DNA from 3 places in the Rahnella sp. BIGb0236 genome. Region 3 is predicted to be linked to each of the others. Evidence: predicted binding sites of a transcription regulator. Region 3 holds the regulator's gene; each other region holds the start of a gene.
What was found. Region 3 encodes PurR, which represses purine synthesis genes. Its sites were predicted from a motif close to CANGCAAACGTTTGCNTG; they were not measured.
Positions count from the first base shown of each region.

Region 1: the regulator PurR is predicted to act here: its motif matches at 2,870-2,887, upstream of purT (formate-dependent phosphoribosylglycinamide formyltransferase).
Region 2: the regulator PurR is predicted to act here: its motif matches at 5,266-5,283, upstream of glyA (serine hydroxymethyltransferase).

Region 1 is NZ_SOAO01000002.1:100,536-107,976, reverse strand. It holds gene pabB (aminodeoxychorismate synthase component 1) at 1-1,179, opposite strand, end outside; gene EDF78_RS03905 (YoaH family protein) at 1,342-1,521, shown strand; gene purT (formate-dependent phosphoribosylglycinamide formyltransferase) at 1,621-2,799, opposite strand; gene dbpA (ATP-dependent RNA helicase DbpA) at 3,060-4,442, shown strand; gene yebF (protein YebF) at 4,603-4,968, shown strand; gene EDF78_RS03885 (prolyl oligopeptidase family serine peptidase) at 5,091-7,130, shown strand.
Region 2 is NZ_SOAO01000003.1:143,334-150,774, reverse strand. It holds gene EDF78_RS07550 (nickel/cobalt transporter) at 1-463, opposite strand, end outside; gene EDF78_RS07545 (DUF1007 family protein) at 454-1,032, opposite strand; gene csiE (stationary phase inducible protein CsiE) at 1,305-2,585, shown strand; gene EDF78_RS07535 (3-phenylpropionate MFS transporter) at 2,582-3,742, opposite strand; gene glyA (serine hydroxymethyltransferase) at 3,907-5,160, opposite strand; gene hmpA (NO-inducible flavohemoprotein) at 5,494-6,684, shown strand; gene EDF78_RS07520 (cytochrome c) at 6,750-7,441, opposite strand, start outside.
Region 3 is NZ_SOAO01000008.1:163,787-171,227, reverse strand. It holds gene punC (purine nucleoside transporter PunC) at 156-1,367, opposite strand; gene punR (DNA-binding transcriptional activator PunR) at 1,504-2,409, shown strand; gene purR (HTH-type transcriptional repressor PurR) at 2,449-3,474, opposite strand; gene EDF78_RS17105 (C40 family peptidase) at 4,063-4,965, opposite strand; gene EDF78_RS25985 (hypothetical protein) at 5,320-5,448, shown strand; gene EDF78_RS17100 (Grx4 family monothiol glutaredoxin) at 5,429-5,770, shown strand; gene rnt (ribonuclease T) at 5,859-6,569, opposite strand; gene gloA (lactoylglutathione lyase) at 6,662-7,069, opposite strand; gene EDF78_RS17085 (alkene reductase) at 7,233-7,441, opposite strand, start outside.

The DNA.
Region 1 (7,441 bases), on a different contig from region 3:
ATAGCCGTTGCGGCGATGTGGCTCGAGTTCTTCGATGATTTCCATTGCACGCACTTTCGGTGCGCCGGTAATGGAACCGCCGGGGAAACAGGCGCGTAACAAGGCCGCAGGATGGCACTCTTGCGGTAACTGCGCAGTGATGGTGCTGACCAGATGATGCACCGCCGGAAACGGCTCTACCACAAACAGTTCCGGCACGCGCACGCTGCCGGGCACGGCGACGCGCCCGATATCATTACGCAGCAAATCGACAATCATCAGGTTCTCGGCACGATCTTTCTCCGATCCTGCCAGCCTTTCTGCCTGTCGCGCATCTTCTGTCGGATCTTCGCAACGTGGCAGGGTGCCTTTAATCGGTCGTGTCTGAATCTGGTTTTCTTTGAGCCAGATAAAACGCTCCGGCGACAGACTGAGAACGGTGTTTTGCGGCAGACGCAGAAATGCCGAGAAGGGCGCACGGTTGGCCTGATTCAGACGCAGAAAAGCCTGCCATTCATCGCCGTCGTACTGCGTGGAAAAACGTTGCGCCAGATTGATCTGATAACAATCGCCGTCGCGGATATATTCCTGAATCTGCCTGAACTTTTGCCCGTATTCTTCGCGGCTCATATTCGCCTGCCACGGCGCATTCAGCCGGAAAGGCGCTGACGAAGAGCGGATTTTCTGATGCTCATCAAGCCAGCGCAAACGTGCAGAAATATCGCCATGACAAATCAATGTTAAACGCTGCAAATGATGATCGGCGATCAGCGCCCAGTCATAAATCCCGACAGCCATATCGGGCAACTCAATATCGCGTATCGCGATTTGTGGCAGATCCTCAACGCGACGGCCTAAATCATAGCCGAACAGCCCGAGAGCGCCGCCGAGAAACGGAAAGTCAGGCAAGCTTTCTGCGTGTAATCCGCAAGCAGTCAGTTGCTCTTCAAGCAAGGCGAAGGGATCGTCCTGCCGGCATTGTTCCACGCCATTTTTTTCAATCTGCGTCAGCCCGCCACGGGTGGTCAATGTTATCAGCGGATCCGCCACCAGAATATCGAAACGGTTATGCTGATGCTGTGCTGCACCTGAGTGTAAAAGCATCGCCCAGGGCAGGGCGGAAAGCGGTGTGAAGCGCTCTGTCAGTGCATCTGGATGATAAGGTAAGGAGTGAAAAACAACGGACTGGGTGGCTTGCATGGCAGGTATAAGCTTCTCTGGCGCGATGACGTATTTTAGGCCGATCCTAACACAGAACTGAGGGGCTGAAAGCAGCGCAGGCGATTTGCCTTATTTAGGCGTATACTGTGCAACCCCGCCTTGCGCGGGCTTTATTTATCACCAGTACAACAGGACACTCCCATGCTGACAGGTATGCCTTCATTATCACATCATGAACAAGAACAGGCCGCCGATCGTATCCGCCAGTTAATGGAAAACGGCATGAGCAGCGGCGAAGCCATTGCGACCGTTGCAGAAGAAATCCGCGAAACGCATAAAGGCGACCGCGTAACCGTCATTTTTGATGACGAAGACGAATAAAACTGACTGACGGTTTGCGTCACTGCTTGCGTCATGACAAAGAAAAACCGGACCCTTTTCAGGCGTCCGGTTTTTTTTCGTCTCAGCATTCTGAATCGTCTAGCCTTTAACAACCACAGCAGCGGCCGCTTTTTTCGCCTGTTCCACGGCGTCTTCAACATTGTCTGCAATCGCCAGCGCCACACCCAGACGACGTTTGCCACTGATTTCCGGCTTGCCGAACAGACGAACCTGATTGTAGCCCGTCAGCGCATTTTCCAGACCGCTGAACGTGACGTTATTGCTGGTCAGTTCCGGCAGAATCACGGCAGATGCAGAAGGGCCGAACTGGCGGATTTTACCTACAGGAAGGCCGAGGAACGCGCGTACATGCAGAGCAAACTCGGACAGATCCTGAGAAATCAGCGTCACCATACCGGTGTCGTGCGGGCGAGGGGAGACTTCGCTGAAAATCACTTCGTCGCCGCACACGAACAGCTCAACGCCGAACAGGCCTTTGCCGCCCAGCGCTTTCACCACTTTCTCCGCGATGTCTTTTGCACGCTGCAATGCCAGCTCAGTCATCTGCTGTGGCTGCCAGGATTCGCGGTAATCGCCGTCTTCCTGACGGTGTCCGATTGGCGCGCAGAAATGAATGCCGTCAACGGCGCTGATGGTCAGCAAGGTGATTTCGAAATCAAACTTCACCAGTCCTTCAACAATCACGCGTCCGCCGCCTGCACGGCCGCCTTGCTGCGCGTAATCCCATGCGGTCTGTAACTGATCGGCGCTGCGGATCAGGCTCTGGCCTTTACCGGATGAGCTCATGACCGGCTTGATAATGCATGGATAACCGATGGCGTCGACGGCCTGACGGAAAGCCGCTTCATCATCAGCGAACTGATACGTCGATGTCGGTAATTTCAGGGTTTCAGCGGCCAGACGGCGAATGCCTTCGCGGTTCATGGTCAGGCGGGTCGCTTCAGCACAAGGCACCACGTTGTGGCCCTGTTTTTCCAGCTCAACCAGCATGCTGGTTGCGATGGCTTCGATTTCAGGCACGATAAAATCAGGGCGTTCACTTTCGATAACTGCTTTCAACGCGTCGCCGTCGAGCATATTAATCACATGACTGCGATGAGCGACCTGCATCGCCGGTGCATCGGCGTAGCGGTCAATGGCGATCACTTCCAGGCCAAGACGCTGACATTCGATGGCCACTTCTTTACCCAACTCGCCAGAGCCTAATAACATGACGCGGGTGGCGCCGGTGCGCAGTGCAGTACCAATGGTTAACATAGCTTCGTACCCAGATCTGTGGTGAGTGAAAACAGGAATTTCGGCGCGCAGTATATCTGAAATAAATGGCGACGAAAACGATTGCGTGGCACGTCAGGTAAAATTCTCTGTGCAACAAAACCGTGTTTTACAGGTTTTTTTTAGCCTGTTTTCTGCTGTTTAAGGCAGCCGGTGAGCGTCTCTGTTATCATTTAGCCAAACCATGGCGTCAGGCTTCCTGCCGCTGCCCCGATTTTTGCCTCACATAAAGAGTTATCGCCTTGAGCACGCATTCCTTTTCCGCCCTGACATTACCCGCTGAGCAACTTTCTAACCTGAATGAACTGGGTTACACCGAAATGACCCCGATTCAGGAAGCGTCGTTGCCCGCCATCCTGCTGGGTCAGGACGTCCGCGCCAAAGCCAAAACCGGCAGCGGTAAAACCGCCGCCTTCGGTATCGGTTTGCTGAACAGCATCACCGTTTCACAGTTTGTGGCGCAGGCTCTGGTCCTGTGTCCGACCCGCGAACTGGCCGATCAGGTCAGCAAAGAATTACGCCGTCTGGCTCGTTTTACCCAGAACATCAAAATCCTCACCCTTTGCGGGGGGCAGGCGATCGGGCCTCAGCTCGAATCACTGGTGCATCCGCCGCACATTGTGGTCGGTACGCCGGGACGTATTCAGGAGCATCTGCGCAAGGGCACGCTGAAACTGGACGAGCTGAAAGTGCTGGTGCTGGATGAAGCCGACCGCATGCTGGACATGGGCTTTAGCGAAGACATCGAAGATGTGGTGAGCTATACGCCGCAAAACCGCCAGACGCTGCTGTTCTCCGCGACCTATCCGGACGGCATCGAGCGCATCAGTTCCAAATTCCAGCGTCAGCCGCTGAAAGTGGAAATCGAAGGTGAAGACGACATTGCTGATATTCAGCAGATCTTCATCGAAGCCGGTAAGCAGCAACGTTTATCTCTGCTGGCTGCGGTGCTGTATCAGCATCAGCCGACCTCCTGCGTGGTGTTCTGTAACACCAAACGCGATTGTCAGGATGTCTGTGATGACCTGAAGGCAAAAGGCATCAGTGCGCTGGCGCTGAACGGTGACCTTGAACAGCGTGACCGCGACCGCGTGCTGGTGCGTTTCTCCAACGGCAGTTGCCGTGTGCTGGTGGCGACAGACGTGGCGGCGCGTGGACTGGACATCAAACAGTTAGGTCTGGTGATCAACTACGAACTCTCTTTCGATCCGGAAGTTCACGTTCACCGCGTGGGCCGTACCGGTCGCGCAGGGACGAGCGGTCTGGCGGTCAGCCTGGTGACGCCGCAGGAAATGCCGCGTGTGACCGCGCTGGAAGATTACACCCGCCAGCGGTTTACCTGGCAGCCCGCTGCACAGGCACTGGCCGCCGCGCCGGTGGCACTGGATCCTGAAATGGCGACCCTGTGCATTGACGGTGGCCGTAAAGCCAAAATCCGTCCCGGTGATATTCTGGGCGCGCTGACCGGTGATGCCGGGCTGACCGCCGCTGAAGTCGGTAAAATCGATATGTTCCCGGTGCATGCTTATGTGGCGATCCGCCAGAAAAGCGCGAAGAAAGCACTGCAACGTTTGCAGGAAGGGAAAATCAAAGGCAAGAATTGCAAAGCCATTATCCTGCGCTGACAGATTTTCTTTTCGCTTTGCGTTGAACGTCATATTGTTAATGTTGTGTTATTGCCTTGTTGAGGATTATATTATCTGACGCAGGTGATGACCTTATTTTGAGTAGGGATATTGTCCGGTAAGGTCAACTCAATGAACGACAAAGACAGGAAGACGAACGATGAAAAAGATAATCTTAGGCGTTGTGATGGCAGTAGCAGGAATGAGCGGACTGAGCCAGGTCGCGCAGGCTGATGATGCGGAAGTCAGAACGGCCACCATCACGCCATGCTCCACGGCCACCAAAGATGATGTGGCGGCGCTGGTCAAACGTGATTTCCTGCAAAACCGCATCCCGCGCTGGGATGCGGATAAAAAAGTGCTCGGCACGTCGACACCGGTGGCCTGGGTGGTGACGGACAGCATCAGCGGCGATAACGCCCGATGGAATATCCCGCTGAAAGTGCGTGGCGATCACACCGATAAAACCTATCAGGTAAGCCTCAACTGCCAGATCGGCGAAATCAGCTACAGCGCACCGGTATAAACGTCCGACGGCGTCCGTTATCCCTTAGCGGACGCATTATTTCCCCGCATTGACGTCTCTTGGTTTCCCTGTCTAAACCTGTCACTCTTGTCACACCGCAAAGAGGACAAAGAGATCCCGAGATGATGACACCTCCAAAGGCTGAAAAACGCCCGCAAATCCTGAGTGCACACGGCGATAACCGCGTCGATAATTACTACTGGCTGCGTGACGATGACCGCGCCGATCCTCAGGTTCTGGCTTATCTGACCGCTGAAAACGAATTTACCGCACAGGCCATGCAGCCACATCAGGCGCTGCGCGAAACCCTGTACGGCGAAATGGTCGCGCGTATCGCGCAGCAGGATCATTCCGTTCCTTACGTGAAGCATGGTTACCGCTATCAGACCCGCTATGAGCCGGGCAACGAATACGCCATCTATCTGCGCCAGCCAGCCGCTGAACAGGAGCACTGGAGCACGCTGGTTGACGGTAATGAACGCGCCAAAGACAGCGAGTTTTACACGCTGGGCGGTCTGGATATCAGCCCGGATAATCAGCTAATGTCCGTGGCGGAAGATTTTCTTTCCCGCCGTCAGTACGACATCCGCATTAAAAAACTCGATGACGACACCTGGACTGACGATCTGCTGAAAAACACCTCCGGCAGCAGCGAATGGGCCAACGATTCGCAGACGCTGTATTACGTGCGCAAACACAAGAAAACCCTGCTGCCGTATCAGGTTTATCGTCACGTAGTCGGCACCGATCCGAAAACCGACAAGCTGGTGTATGAAGAGAAAGACGACACGTTTTACGTCGGGCTGGATAAAACCACGTCAGAAAAATACATCCTGATCCATCTCGACAGCACCACGACGTCGGAGATCCTGCTGCTGGATGCCGATGATCCGCAGGCCACACCGCAGGTGTTTCTCTCGCGTCGCAAAGACCATGAATATGCCCTCGATCATTACCTCGGGCATTTCTATATTCGCTCCAATAAAGACGGTAAAAACTTCGGCCTGTACAAAGGCGAGAATGGCACGGAAGCCAGCTGGCAGACGCTGATTGCACCGCGAATCGAAGTGATGCTCGAGGGTTTTAGTCTGTTCCGTGACTGGCTGGTGGTGGAAGAACGCCATCAGGGACTGACGCAGTTGCGCCAAATCCACTGGAAAACCGGTGAGGAAAAATCGCTGGCCTTTGATGACCCGACTTACACCACCTGGCTGGCCTACAACCCGGAACCGGATACCGCATTGCTGCGCTATGGGTATTCCTCCATGACCATGCCGAGCACGCTGTTTGAACTCGATCTGGATACCCATGACCGTACGTTGCTCAAACAGCAGGAAGTGAAAGATTTTGATGCGGCCAATTACCGCAGTGAACGTGTCTGGGTGACAGCACGCGATGGCGTGAAAGTGCCGGTGTCACTGGTCTACCGTCGCGAACTGTTTAAACCGAATGAAAATCCGTTGCTGGTGTACGGTTACGGTTCCTACGGCAGCAGTATGGATCCGGCATTCAGCGGCAGCCGTCTGAGTTTACTCGACCGGGGTTTTGTCTTTGCGCTGGCGCATATCCGCGGCGGGGCAGAATTAGGTCAGCAATGGTATGACGATGGCAAACTGTTCAATAAACTCAATACGTTCCATGATTTTATTGACGTGACCAAAGAACTGGTTGCTGAAGGCTATGGCGATGCCGGACAGGTGTATGCCATGGGCGGCAGTGCAGGTGGTTTGCTGATGGGGGCGATCATTAATCAGGCGCCGGAGCTGTATCACGGCATTGTGGCGCAGGTGCCGTTTGTTGACGTGGTGACCACCATGCTTGATGAATCTATTCCGCTGACCACCGGTGAATACGACGAGTGGGGCAATCCGAACGACAAAGCCTTTTACGATTACATGCTGCAATACAGCCCGTACGATCAGGTGCGTGCGCAGGCTTACCCGCATATGCTGGTGACCACCGGTCTGCATGATTCGCAGGTGCAATACTGGGAACCGGCCAAATGGGTGGCGAAATTACGTGAGCTGAAAACTGACGATAACCAGTTGCTGATGCATACCGATATGGATTCCGGCCACGGTGGCAAATCCGGTCGTTTCAAAGCCTACGAGGATATCGCGCTGGAATACGCCTTTGTGCTGGCGCTGGCGACGAAAAACTGAGTATCAGGCTTTTCCCCTGAATCATTCGAATGGCAGGCGGCAACAGAGCGAATCCCGATGAGCTGACAAAGGTCAGTGATTCGGGTGAGTCAACGCAGCCAATGCCCTATGATGTGAAGTATGACGGGGAAATAAAAAAACCCGCTCTCGGCGGGTTTGATCTACGAAGACCAGTGTTAAGCAGAAGCTTTCTTGGCTTTTTTATCAGCCTTTTTTTCGGCTGGTGTTTTCAATGGCTTTTTCTTCGCATTCTTTTTGCTATCCATTCCTTTACTCATAATTGCCTCTCTAAAGCGGGTGGATTGGGTTGC
Region 2 (7,441 bases), on a different contig from region 3:
TAAAGCTGCCCCGCTCCATCCAGAAACTGCTCTGATGCAACTGACGCGAAGAGAGCTGCAACACAACCAGCACCACCGTGACCAGTAAAATCGCCACCAGCCCCTGAACAATCGCCGAAGCAAATGTCAGCTTCAGGCTGCTTTTCAGCCGTGAAGGATGGGTCGCCAGATAGGTAGTGATGACGATTTTCCCGTGTCCCGGACCGACCGCGTGGATCACCCCGTAAATCAGACTGAAACCGGCCAGCGTCATGCCTGCCTGCATCGGATTTTCTTTCACCTGCCGCAACAGTCCGGCCAGTTCCTGATGCAACTCCCGCTGCCAGATAATGCTGCTAAGCAAAATGCGCGGCCAGTAATGGATTAACAGAAAAGCGCCGCCCGCCAGCAGCAACAGAAATATGGCCAGCGGCCACAGATCGCGCCATGAGAGGGTTTTCGATGGCGTGGAGATTAATGACATTCCAGCGTGACCTTCTGAGCAAATTGCTGACCAAGATCCATATCTTCCGGCGGGGCATCGGCCTTATCGAGTGACAGCGCATAGTTTTGCAGCGAAGCATCCGGCTTCGGCGTAAACAGCGCCAGCGTGCAGCGTTTTTCCAGTTCCGGCGGCAGGTGCAGCGCGGTTTTGTCTTTATATGTCATATCGACAAAGTACGACGGATCGAAAGTGGAGAATTCCATCGGTTTGCCTTCCAGCGCTTGCGGTTTTGCCAGCGGCAGAACGAATTCCAGCACGGCCTGATCGCCTTTGCGGGAAAGCTGATATTCGCTGGGTAAATCGAGATATTTCACCGGTTTTCCCTCACGATAAAAGTCAGTGAAATAGTGCTGACTGAGTACCCGCGCCATCACTTCAGCCGCCAGTTTTTTCCAGATATCTGACCCCGGTTTGGCATTCTGCGCGTCATACAGCAAATCTGCCGAAGTGATTTCATCCATCGTCCAGACCATTTTCAGGCCGGTCAGCGAGGTGTCATTCGCCACCAGCGTGGTTTGCATATCAATGAAACTGTGCGGGTGCGCCATGACCGTGGCGGGCAGGCAGAACAGCGCAACTCCCAGCCATTTGCCGTAACGGGAGAAAGGCCGGTTCCGGGCCCGGGTTAACGTCATTTCCATATCAGCGCCATATATTGTTACTAAGTAACAGTATTTTGCTGTGCATTTAAGCAGTCGTCAAAAATATCTGTGATCTGAGTTGTAAGCCGGAGTAAAACCCAATCCCCGCGCCTTATTGCGGGCATTGCCTTTGCTATGCTTGACTAATAATTTCAGGTGATACCTTTCCGGTAGGTGATATGAATCCAGACAAACAGCCCTCCCCTGCGCTTTCCGCTACGCAACGCCGTTGCCACGTGTTGCTGATGCTGTACGCGCCGCTGACGGCGGTTCAGCTGGAGATCATCAGCGAAATTAACGGCGTCGGATTAGGCACGACCTGGGAAGATCTGGCGGAAGTGACCTGCGAAATTCAGCGGATCCACCAGCTTGATGTGCTGCAATACAGCGAGAAAGAATGCCGCATTCAGGGCGATGCGCTGGCACAGCGGCTGTGTTTATTTCAGGGATTGCGCCGGACGTTGCGCATTTCGCCGGACTTTGTTTCCCGCCATTTTATCCCGTGGCTGCATATCGCTTTCGAAGGTCAGACCTGCCCGAAGGCGGCATTGCGCACCGACATTCTCGGCATGGTGCTGGAAGATTCCGGCGCGCTGTTACCCAAACCGCTCAGCGGGCATGACCGCCAGCTGATGCTGATTTGTCTGCAATATTGCCTGTGGCAAAACAACGGCGCAACCGGCCTGCGTTTCACCGAACAACAGCGCCGCTGGCTGCGCGAAAAGCCTGAATATCCGGCGGCCCGCGAGCTGTTTATCCAGCTACAGGAACTGAGCAACGGCCTGCTGGATGACTGCGAGTGTGAGTTTTTCACCCTGATGTTACGCATGCTGAAAATCCACAGTTACCAGAGTTCCGGTTCGACCGAAGATCAGCGGCTGTTGTTAGAAATTGAGAACATGGTGGCGCGTTTTCAGGACATCGCCGGGATGAAGTTCAGCAGCTATGAAGGGCTGGTCGGCCAGCTTTTCGCCCATCTTGGCCCGGCAATTGAACGCTGTCATTTCGGCATTGGCATCGACAATCTGATGCAGGAAGAAGTGAACCGCATGTATCCGCGTCTGGTGCGTACCACCCGCGAAGCCTTGCAGGGTTTTGAACACGAATACCTGATCACGCTGTCAGAAGATGAAGTCGGGCTGGTGGCGATCACCTTCGGCGCGTGGCTGATGCAGGGTAACGCCTTGCAGGAGAAACAGATCCTGCTGCTGACCCATGATAATCCCGAGCTGGAAGAGGCCGTTGAACAGCAGATCCGCGAAGCGACGCTGCTGCCGCTGAATATCAAATATCAGACACTGGCGGATTTCTATAAATTCGGTGCGCCGAGCGGCGTGGCGATGATTGTCACGCCTTACGCCACCCGCAGCACCGACGCCGATCCGCTGGTGATCCACACACAATTGCCGCTGGCAAAAGAGCAGCGAAAACGTATCCGCTCGCTGCTCGAAGCCCCCTAGCGGGTGGAAACCTCCGGCGCTGACGGCGTAACCGCCGGACGCAGGAAAATCGCCGGTACGGCCAGCAGCGCCATCACCCAGAACAATCCGGCATGCAGATGTTCGAACAGGAAACCGGACACCATGGTCATCACCGCCACGCCGCCGCCCATCGCCAGCGCGGAATAGACCGATTGCAGACGGATCACCTGATCACGCGGACGCGCCGCGATGAAACGCATCCCGGCCAGATGGCAGACCGTGAACGTGCCGCAGTGCAAAATCTGAATTACGATCAGCCAAGGCAACGCGGTAAACGCCCCCATCAGTCCCCAGCGGACCACCCCGCAGAACGCCGACAGCAACAGGAGATCCCGCGCCGACCAGCGCCGGAACAGCTGATGACTGAAAGTAAACACCAGCACTTCTGCCACTACGCCCAGCGACCATAGGTAACCAATGGTCGTTGAGGAATAGCCGACATCCTGCCAGTAAATCGCGCTGAAACCGTAATAGGCCGCATGCGCGCCCTGTAACAGCGTGACGCATAACAGAAACCGCCAGACCGGTTTTTCGCCGAGCAACGCTTTCCACGAAATACCCGCCGCGCCGCTTTGCCTCGGCTCGCCCACCGGTTTCACGCTCGGACGCAGCAACATGCCCAGCAGCATCGCTGCCACACCGGCGGTCAGCGTGTACAAAATCGCGTTATGACCATAGACCTCAACCAGCTTGCCGGTCACTGCGGAACCGATCACAAACGCAATGGAACCCCAGACGCGCACCTTGCCGTAATCCATATTGATCTGACGTTGCAGCGTCCCCGCCAGCGCATCGGTCAGCGGCACCAGCGGACCAAAGAACAGACTGAAACCGGCAATGTTGATCATCAGCCACGCCCAGCCGTTGCCAAACCAGAAGCCGACGGCAAAGGCCAGAGTCAGCAGCGCCAGAATACGCAAACCGGTGATGAGATAAGAAGGATCTTTAATGGAGGGCGAAATGATTAACGTGCCGAGAAAACGGGCGACCAGCCCCGCGCCGAGCAGCAGGCCGATGCTTTCGGAGGAGATGCCCTCGCCTTTTAGCCATAAGCCCCAGAAAGGAAGAAAAATACCGTAACTGAAAAAATAGGTGAAATAACTGAGTGCAAGCCAGCGCGTGGAACGCAATTCCATAAATCCTCCGGTGTGAGGCCAATACTTTGACAAAGCTCACAATCGCTAGCAATCCGCAGACGCTTTCATACTCCCGTAATGTCTGCCAGCTCACAAATTCTGATACATGCCCATAAAAAAACCCGCCGTGGCGGGTTTTAGCAGCTCAACGGCTTCGCAAAATATTACGCGTAAACCGGGAAGCGTGCACAGATGTCGAGAACTTTCTGTTTAACGCGTTCGATGGTCGCTTCGTCGTTCACGTTGTCCAGCACGTCACAGATCCAGCCAGCCAGTTCACGGACTTCCGCTTCTTTGAAGCCGCGACGGGTCACGGCCGGAGTACCGATACGCACGCCGGACGTCACAAACGGGCTCTTCGGATCGTTAGGAACGCTGTTTTTGTTGACGGTAATGTTCGCGCGACCCAGTGCGGCATCGGCTTCTTTACCGGTCAGATTTTTATCCACCAGATCCATCAGGAACAGGTGGTTATGGGTGCCGCCGGAAACCACTTTGTAGCCACGTTCCAGGATCACCGCCACCATTGCCTGGGCGTTTTTCGCCACCTGCTGCTGGTACGCTTTGAACTCAGGTTCCATCGCTTCTTTCAGTGCAACCGCTTTACCGGCAATCACGTGCATCAGCGGGCCGCCCTGGCCGCCAGGGAAGACAGCCGAGTTCAGTTTTTTGTAGAACTCTTCGTCGCCGCCTTTTGCCAGAATCAGACCACCGCGTGGACCCGCCAGCGTTTTGTGCGTGGTGGTGGTCACGATGTGTGCGTGCGGAACCGGGTTCGGATAAACGCCTGCTGCGATCAGACCGGCAACGTGTGCCATGTCGACGAAGAAGTAAGCGCCCACGCTGTCTGCGATTTCACGCATTTTTGCCCAGTCAACGATACCGGAGAATGCGGAGAAACCGCCGATGATCATTTTTGGTTTGTGCGCTTCGGCCTGACGTTTCACGTCTTCGTAATCGATATCGCCGCTTTCGTCGATGCCGTAAGGCACCACGTTGTACAGTTTGCCGGACAGGTTAACCGGTGAACCGTGAGTCAGGTGACCGCCATGGCCGAGGTTCATCCCCAGAATGGTGTCGCCCGGTTGCAGCAGCGCGGTGTATACCGCAAAGTTGGCCTGTGAGCCGGAGTGTGGCTGAACGTTGGCGAAATCGGCACCGAACAATGCTTTTGCACGGTCGATAGCCAGTTGCTCAACGATGTCGACGTACTCACAACCACCGTAATAACGTTTGCCCGGATAGCCTTCGGCATATTTGTTGGTCAGCTGCGAACCCTGAGCCTGCATGACACGCGGGCTGGTATAGTTTTCTGACGCAATCAGCTCGATATGTTCTTCCTGACGAACAACTTCTTTTTCCATTGCTGCCCACAGCTCAGCATCATAATCGGCAATGTTCATTTCACGCTTTAACATCCGCATCTCCTGACTCAACAAACTAAAAAATAAACGCCCCTTCCGGGTTCTGCGCAACAGTGTAAATGTTTAAGCGGCCTTCGGATAGGGTCAGTTTCAGGTTTTTAGGCAAACGATTGGCTCCAGATACAGCAAGGCTTTGATCTAAGAACCTCCGCCCATAATCAAGGGATATATATTCACCTGAACATGTACAAATTTCAGCTTTGTGACTCAGCGCGCCCCCCTGAATCCCCCTACCCCTTTAGGGGGTGTTTACAGAAATTGTGGGTTTATATAAGATGCATTTGAAATACATGTTTAGATAAAGTCATCACAGACACGGAGTTCACCATGCTTGATTCAGCCACTATCGCCACCGTTAAATCCACCCTTCCTTTGCTCGCCGCGACCGGCCCGAAACTGACTGCACACTTCTATGACCGCATGTTTGCGCATAATCCCGAGCTGAAAGACATCTTCAATATGAGTAACCAGCGCAACGGCGATCAGCGTCAGGCGCTGTTTGATGCCATCTGCGCATACGCTGCCAATATCGACAATCTGGCGGCGTTGCTGCCTGCGGTGGAACGCATCGCGCAAAAACACACCAGCTTCACCATTGAGCCTGAGCAATACAACATCGTCGGCGCACACCTGCTGGCGACGCTGGATGAAATGTTCAGTCCGGGTCAGGAAGTGCTGGATGCGTGGGGCAAAGCCTATGGCGTGCTGGCAAATGTGTTTATCCATCGTGAGGCCGAGATTTATCAGGACAGCGCCGAAAAAGCCGGTGGCTGGCGTGGCACCCGTGAATTCCGCATTGTTGAAAAACAACCGCAGAGTGAACTGATCACCTCTTTCCTGCTGGAACCTGTGGATGGCAAACCGGTGGCTGACTTCCGGCCGGGGCAATATCTGGCGGTGTACATCCGCGATGCCTCGCTGGAAAATCAGGAAATCCGTCAGTATTCCCTGACCCAGGCACCGAACGGCAAAACTTACCGCATCGCGGTAAAACGCGAAGGCCAGGGCGCGGTGTCCAGCTTCCTGCACAATGTCGCGCAAACGGGTGACATCGTTCATCTGGCCGCCCCGCACGGTGATTTCTTTATGGATATCAGCGATACCACGCCGGTGGCACTGATTTCTGCCGGTGTCGGTCAGACGCCGATGTTAGGTATGCTCAGCACGCTGGCCGGATGCGGACATCACGCGCCGGTGCAGTGGCTGCACGCAGCAGAAAACGGCGCGGTGCATGCGTTTGCCGGTGAAGTGAAAAGCGCGCAGGCCCGTCTGCCACAACTGGAAAGCCATGTCTGGTATAACCAGCCACAGGCGAATGATTTACCCGGTGAAGATTTCCAGTATCAGGGGCTGATGGATCTGAGCAAAGTCAGCGGTCAGCTGAGCGATCCGGCGATGCATTTCTATCTGTGCGGTCCGGTGAGCTTTATGCAGTTCACGGCGAAACAGTTGCTGGCGATGAACGTCAGCGAAGCGAACATTCACTACGAATGCTTCGGCCCGCATAAAGTGATTTAATCCGCGCCCGAAAAAAAAGGCTGACGCAAAATGTCAGCCTTTTTTTGTTGCCGCGTCAGCAGAGATTAACGACGGCGGCGGCGAACCAGGAACAGCGCGATCAGCAGGATAACAATCAGCCCCGCAATGCCCATTCCCCAGTGCGCCAGTTCCAGCAACGGCGAAGGTTTACCGCCAGCGCGTAATTCCTTCACCCGCTGCGGCGTCACTTTCGCCTGATCGTTACCGAACTGCTGCAACAGCTGATTGCTCAGTGTGGCAACCTGCGTATCTGACAGCAAATGTTCAAATGCCGGCATCGCGACATTGTGGCTTTCCGGACCACGCTGCACGCCATGCAGGATCGCCATCACCAGATTGTCGCTGTTCAGGTGTCCCAGCGCGGTATTGTTGACCAGCGAAGGCAATCCGCCGTCCTTGCTGCCGCGCCCGTCGGGCTGGTGACAACTGGCACAATAGCCGTCATACACCTGCCAGCCGGTCATTTTATCGGCATCGGCCGGGCGCGCAACGCCACGCAGATTATCGACATAACTGGCCGGAGTGCCGAACTGGTCGGCGGCTTTCGCCTGCCCTTCCTGACTCACCGGGGTGGTTTGTTTCAGCCACACGGCAATGGCCTGCAAATCACTGTCACTCAGATGGCTGAGACTGTGATCGATCGCCTCCGCCATCGGCCCCGCAGCCTGTGCTTTACCCGGCGCGTGACCGGTCTTCAGGTAACCGGCGATTTCATCCGTGCTCCAGTTGCCAATGC
Region 3 (7,441 bases):
CGCGCGTCGGGCTTAAGTATGTAATAAAAGTTTTGTAAAAATGCTATTTTATTGGGTTTTGTTGAGTATAGGCTCGCAGGCAGGCATTCTCAATAGTTAATCGTCGCAAATGAAAATGTCCGTTAAGTGATTGTTACTTAAGGTCATTATCACCCTTAATTCACCTGCCCGCGCTGAGCTTCCTGCCCGGATTTCTGTTTCACATCCTGAGTGCTTTCTGGTCGCAGTGACAGCCACCGGCCCAAAACCACCAACAATAGTGTAGACAGCATGATTGTGACTGTCGCCATTAATGGTTGCACAATAAATGCGGAAACCAGCAGACTGGCGAGGAAACACAGCCCCAGTTGCAGGGTATTCTGCAACGCCGCCGCTTTCCCTGTATTAGCAGGAAATGGCATTAAGGCATTTGCGACAACAATTGGATAGATTGCACCATTCACCAGAGCCATTAAACAGAACGGGATCAACAGGCTGATCAGTCCGGCATGGGTGAACATCCCGATACAGAACAGGCTCACCATACTCACCGCATAACCCGCCAGTAACCACGGCAAAATCCGGTTTCCGTCCAGCTTACTGATCAGAACGCGACAGCCGAAACCGCCCAGCAGGAACGCGATGGTCTGCGGAACATAACTCAGGCCAATGGCACCAGGGGAATAGCCCATGTCGCTTAAAATAAACGGTGAACCGGTCAGCCACGCGAAGAAACCAGCGGAACAGGCGGAGTAAATCATGACGTTACCGCTGTAAACCCGTGATTTAAGCAAGGTGCCAAAGCCCGCTTTATCGGCTTTGGCCTGTGGCGCAGGTTTGTTTTCGCGCAATGTCAGCGTGGTGATCAACAGAACAACAGCCACGACGGTCAGCAGGGCAAAGATCGCTTCCCAGTCAAAATGATTCAGCACCCATGCGCCGAGCAACGGGGCGAGGGCTGGGGAGAGCGCCACCAGCGGCATAATGCTGGCGAAGGTTTTTTTAGCCACATCCGCCGGGAAACGGTCAACGACGATGGCCTGCCAGGTGACGGCTGCCGCACAAACGCCCATTGCCTGCAGGAACCGCAAGGCCAGCAGGGCGCGCACGTTTTCAACCCACAACACACCCAGACAACCCACTGCAAACAGTGTCAGGCCAATGAGCAATACCGGTTTACGGCCGATGCGATCGGACAGCGGCCCCCACAACAACTGGCCGATGGCAAAGCCGCCGAGAAAAATACTCAGGCTGGCGCTGATCATGCCCGGACTGGTTGTCAGACTGGTTTGCATGGCGCTGAAGGCAGGAAGGTACATGTCGGTGGCTAAAAAGCCGAGCATGCTCAGTCCCGCGAGATAGAGCATAAATCCAAAGGAGGGTTTCATTATTGTCTCGTTAATGTCGTGATTGCAGGTGATTTGACGCAGATTACGTACCGGAGGCGGAGTTTAACGCTTTGATAACAGCGTTGTGAAACGCTAATATTTGCACTCTGCTATCAAAAAAGTTGAAGGCTAAAATATGTGGTCAGAATACGCTCTTGATGTGGTGGATGCGGTGGCAAGAACGGGCAGCTTTAGTGCCGCGGCGCAGGATTTACACCGCGTGCCTTCTGCCATCAGCTACACCGTCCGGCAGCTTGAACAATGGCTGGCAGTGCCGTTATTTGAACGCCGTCATCGTGACGTGGTGCTGACGCCTGCGGGCAAGGTTTTTGTCGATGAAGCCCGCATTCTGACAAAAAAAATGATAGCCACCCGTCGCCAGTGTCAGCAGGTCGCTAACGGCTGGCGCGGCGAACTACGCGTGGCGGTAGACCGGATTGTTAAACCCGCGCGGACGCGAAGGCTGGTACTCGATTTTTACCGCCATTTTCCCGATACGGAACTGATCATCCACTCGGAAGTGTTTAACGGTGTCTGGGATGCGCTGGTGGACGGAAGGGCGGATGTGGCTATCGGTGCCACGAGAGCCATACCGGTGGGTGGCCGGTTTAATTTTCGCGACATGGGATTCATGGACTGGCACTGCGTGGTCAGCCCCCAACATCCGCTGGCGCAGTTGTCCGGTTCGCTCAGGGATGACCAGCTGCGGCCTTATCCGGCGCTCTGTCTGGAAGACACCTCCCGCACATTGCCCAAACGCGATACCTGGACGCTCGACAACCAGCGACGTCTGGTGGTGCCTGACTGGACCTGTGCGCTGGAATGCCTGACAGAAGGATTATGTGTCGGCATGATGCCGGTTCATCGCGTCATCCCGTGGATAGAACAGAATAAATTGCAGGTGCTGACACTGGAAAATCGTTTCCCCGACAGCCCGTGTTGTCTGACGTGGGACCAGAGCAATCCGTCGCCGTCACTGGCGTGGTTACTGGACTATATGGGCGATACAGAAACGATGAATGAGGAATGGTTGCGGGATTAGCAAAAAAAAACGCCTGCACAGGCAGGCGTAGTTACACAATTAACGGCGGTAGTCGCGATACGGACCGTCGGCCACGGAACGGCGTTCAACCAGTTTCGGATGCACTTCGATGGTCTGCGATTCTTCGCGCTTACTGACAATTCTGTCCAGCAACATGGTAAAAGCCATTTCGCCCAGACGCTCTTTAGGCTGATGAACCGTGGTCAGCGCCGGTGAGAAATAGCGGGCATTACGCACATTGTCATAGCCGATCACAGAGATATCCTGCGGAACCCGCAGGCCAAGCTCATCGGCAGCACAAATGGCGCCCATCGCCATCACGTCACCGCCACAGAACACCGCAGTAGGGCGGCTTTTCTGCATCAGGATTTTATGCATCGCCTGATAGCCGGATTCCGGTTCAAAATCGCCCTGAACGACCCATTCATCACGCAGAGGAATATTGGCTTCGGTCAGTGCCTTCACAAAACCCTGGAAACGACCGCCGCCGGTATTACGCGCCAGTTGCCCCGGGATCACACCAATATCACGATGACCGCGTTCAATCAGATAACGACCGGCCATGTAGCCGCCCTCGAAAGCATTATCAATAATGCTGTCGGTGAAGTTTTTGCGCGCCTCGCCCCAGTCCATGACGACCATCGGGATTGAGCGGTACTCCTCCAGCATATTAAGCAGTTCGTCGGGATATTCCGCGCACATCACCAGCAAGCCATCGACGCGTTTTTGCGCCAGCATCTGCAGGTAAGCCTGTTGTTTCTCCAGATTGTTGTGCGAGTTACACAAAATCAGCGTGTAGCCTTTGGAGAAGCAGCTGTTTTCGACGGCTTCAATCACTTCGGCGAAATAGGGCGCTTCACTGGAGGTGGCCAGCAGACCGATCGTTTTGGTGTTATTAACCTTCAGGCTGCGCGCCACGGCGCTTGGCGAATAGTGTAAGTCCTTGATGGCAAGGAGAACCGCAGCTTTAGTTTCTTCGGCGACGAAACGTGTTTTATTGATGACGTGCGACACGGTTGTAGTGGAAACGCCAGCGCGCTTTGCGACATCTTTAATCGTTGCCATGTAAACAATGACTCCTGAACTCACGTGTTTCAGCACGTTAGCATTATGTTAATCGTTTGCTTGCGTGGATTTAACTGCTGACTTCTAAAAGGGCAGTGAAATCGTTGGGTGGATTCTTCAGAATGAGGCGTGAAATGCTCTCGGGTGAAATCGACCGGCACACAGGCGTGGTAACCGACAATTTTCTCTTATAATGCAGGAAAGTGGAAGCAAAATTCTCATGACAGCATTGTCATTCAGCACAAGATTTTAAATGTGAATTATGAGAAAATGCGTTGGCACACATTTAGTGTGGCTTAAAAAATGCCACAACTTGATCCGAAAGGGGGTTTGATGGACAGCAACCTGAAATTATCGTTGATCACCACGGTATGCGCTTTGCTTATGATTATCGCTTTCAGCTTTACTGCGGTAATGAACTGATTTTATAAGCGATCCGCAATAAAAAAGGGCGATCCCGGTAACAGGTATCGCCCTTTTCAATGTGATGCAGTCACCTTATCCGCCGACATTCTTCCCTGCAGAAACTCTTCGTTAAATGCTATTCATTGGCTGATTAGCGAAACTTCAGACTTAACGAATTGTTTATTATCGGATCGTTTTCGGGGTCATTACCCGACGTGCGCCCACATAGTGATCTTGCCAGTAATCATCGCCCAGTGAGGTGATTTTAATGTCTTCACCGGTTCTTGGCGACTGGATGAATTTGCCATTACCGACATAAACACCCACATGGTCTGCTGCGCCGCGATTATTAATTCTGAAAAACACCAGATCGCCGCTTTCCAGTTCACCGCGTTTGACCGGTGCCGCATCGCGCAGATGGTACATTTCATTCGCTGTGCGTGGCATCTTAATGCGAATCAAATCTTTGTAGGCATAATAGACTAAGCCACTGCAATCAAAACCGGTGTTGGGAGAGGTGCCGCCCCAGCGATACGGTTTGCCGACCTGGTGCATCAGCTTGGTCATCGCCGTTTGCTGTGCGTGCTGATAACGTTTTTTGTGTGTCGCGCTCAGCGTAATCGGTTTGCTGTCTTCTTCGCGGAGCTTCTTGCCCTTGCGGTGGCGGCCATAAGCGTCTTTCTTACTGACCTTTGCGCTACTGTTCTTTGCCAGTGCGCGGGTTTTGGTTTGTTTCTCGGTCTTGCTCTCGGCCCGCGTGGTCCTGAGGGTCTTTTCTTTTTTACTCTCAGCCCGGGTCGTTTTTACGCTTTTATCAGAAGTGGCCTTTCGTTTAACCAGTTCAGTACTTTTTACTTTCTTCTTCGAATTCTTGTCCTGTGTTTTTTGTTCTGTTACCGGCGCGATTTTTGATTTTTTATTGGTTTTGGCGGCGGCGGTCTTTCGCTTTCGGCGTTCTTCAGGGGCGGCCTGATTAACATGGCTCTTTCGCTGATCGGCAGAGACGCGCGTCTGTGGCGATGCATGGGCGATATTGAGGAAAAGCTGGGTAAAGAGCAGCACAAAAAGCGTGAACAGTAAGCGCATAGCTTCGTTACCATGAGTGGTAGGGTTAAACATCAGGGTTGTCAGAGTATTGCCTAAAAGAACCCGACAAAAAAGCACGAATTGACTCGATTCTAGATCATATTGTGAGAAAAAGTTAATAGCTTTTTTTATGTCGAAATAACCGCCATTTTTAGTCAATAAAATAACCATTTTTCATCAGGTTAATATTTGAGTTAAAGAATGGGATTTTGCAAATCTGACATTATCGTTGAACGCCAAAAATGTTATTCTCGATGAATCTTTAAATATGTGAACCTGAACCCAGGCGCCGAAAATTGTTTAATAAAATGCCAGTATTGAGAAAGACCCCACAAAAAATGGCGTTTTTATCTGGTGGCAGCCATCGTTACAATAGAAGGCATTGTGTTTGCGCACCGTCTTTGTGTGCTGCGCGTGAAGAGTAATGACCGTGACAGCCTGTACCGGCTTGAGGAAGCAAGAAATGACCACTCCAACGATTGAAAAGATTCAGAAGCAAGTTTCTGAAAACCCGATTCTGCTGTACATGAAAGGTTCTCCAAAACTGCCAAGCTGCGGTTTCTCCGCCCAGGCCGTTCAGGCGCTTTCCGCTTGTGGCGAACGTTTCGCTTACGTTGATATCCTGCAGAACCCGGATATCCGCGCTGAGATGCCTAAGTTTGCTAACTGGCCAACCTTCCCGCAGTTGTGGGTTGATGGTGAACTGGTTGGCGGTTGTGACATCGTGGTTGAGATGTTCCAGCGCGGCGAACTGCAACAGCTGATCAAAGAAACGGCTGAGAAATACAAATCTTCTGAAGAGTAATGTCTGAGAAGAGCCGGTCTTGTGGCTGGCGAATAAAAAGAGCGACATCATGTCGCTCTTTTTTTGTCTGCTATCCGCACTCAATCCGCTATTGCTGATTTTCTTCCGGTGCCGTTTCGGCTTCGTCTGCGGTCATCGCCAGCGGCCAGCCGCCCAGGCGTTTCCAGCGGTTTACCAGCTCACAAAACAGTTCTGCGGTGCGTTCGGTGTCATATAACGCGGAATGCGCCTGACTGCTGTCAAACACCATTCCCGCGCTGATACAGGCTTTCGCCAGAACCGTTTGCCCCAGCACCAGACCGCTCAAGGCGGCGGTATCGAATGTCGCGAAAGGGTGGAACGGATTGCGTTTCAGCCCGGCACGTTCCGCTGCTGCCATCAGGAAACTGTGATCGAAATTGGCATTATGCGCCACGATAATGGCACGGTTGCAGTTTTGCTCTTTCATGCCCTTACGGATGACTTTGAAAATCTCGTGCAGGGCGTCATATTCGCTGACTGCCCCGCGCAGCGGGTTCGTCGGATCGATACCATTGAATGCCAGTGCTTCCGGCACCAGAATTGACCCCTCGAAAGGTTCAACATGGAAATGTACGGTCTCATCGCTTTGCAGCCAGCCGTCCTCATCCATCTTCAGGGTGATCGCCGCTATTTCCAGCAACGCATCGGTTTGGGCATTAAATCCGGCAGTTTCTACATCAATAACCACCGGATAAAAACCACGGAAACGGCCTCTCAGGGCGTTAATGTCACTATTCTCGGCCATTAGTTTCTTATCTTCATCGAATTCAGCGCGCATTATGACAAATTTTGCCGCCGCTTGCAGGGGTGTGGCAAAAATCGGGCAATAAAAAAGGGCGCGGTAGCGCCCCTTGCAGCATTCAGGGTGAATTAATTGCCCAGACCCTGACCGGCATGTTTGGATTCAATCAGTTCGATTTTGTAACCGTCCGGATCTTCAACAAACGCAATAATGGTCGAGCCGCCTTTCACCGGGCCGGCTTCGCGGGTGACTTTGCCACCTGCATTGCGGATGTCGTCACACGTTTGTGCCACGTTATCCACGCCGAGCGCGATATGACCGTAAGCGGTGCCGATATCGTAGCTGTCGACGCCCCAGTTATAGGTCAGTTCGATCACCGCGCCTTCGCTTTCTTCGGTATAGCCGACAAAGGCCAGGGAATATTTATATTCGGTGTTCTCGCTGGTGCGCAGCAGGCGCATGCCTAACACATCGGTATAGAAACTGATAGCGCGTTGCAGATCGCCAACACGAAGCATGGTATGGAGTAAACGCATAGGTTCCTCTTTATTTGCAGGATGAGAATTATCGGGTCAAGCCTAACCGATAGCTGCCGTTTTGTCTGTATTACGCCAACCGGTTGTTGAATGACTGACCAAAAAAAGCAGCAGCCGGAGGGTACTCAGCTGCTGCAAACAAGGGTGCATTAATTTTTATTGATTACAGTGTCGGATAGTCTGTGTAGCCCTGAGCACCGCCGCCGTAGAAGGTTTCCGGTTTCGGCTCGTTAAGCGGCGCATGGGATTTCAGGCGTTCAACCAGATCCGGGTTGGCGATATAACTGCGGCCAAAGGCCACGGCATCGATGTAACCTTTTTCGATCAGCTCTTCGCCTTTTTCGGCGGTGTAAGCGCCTGCGCCGACAATCA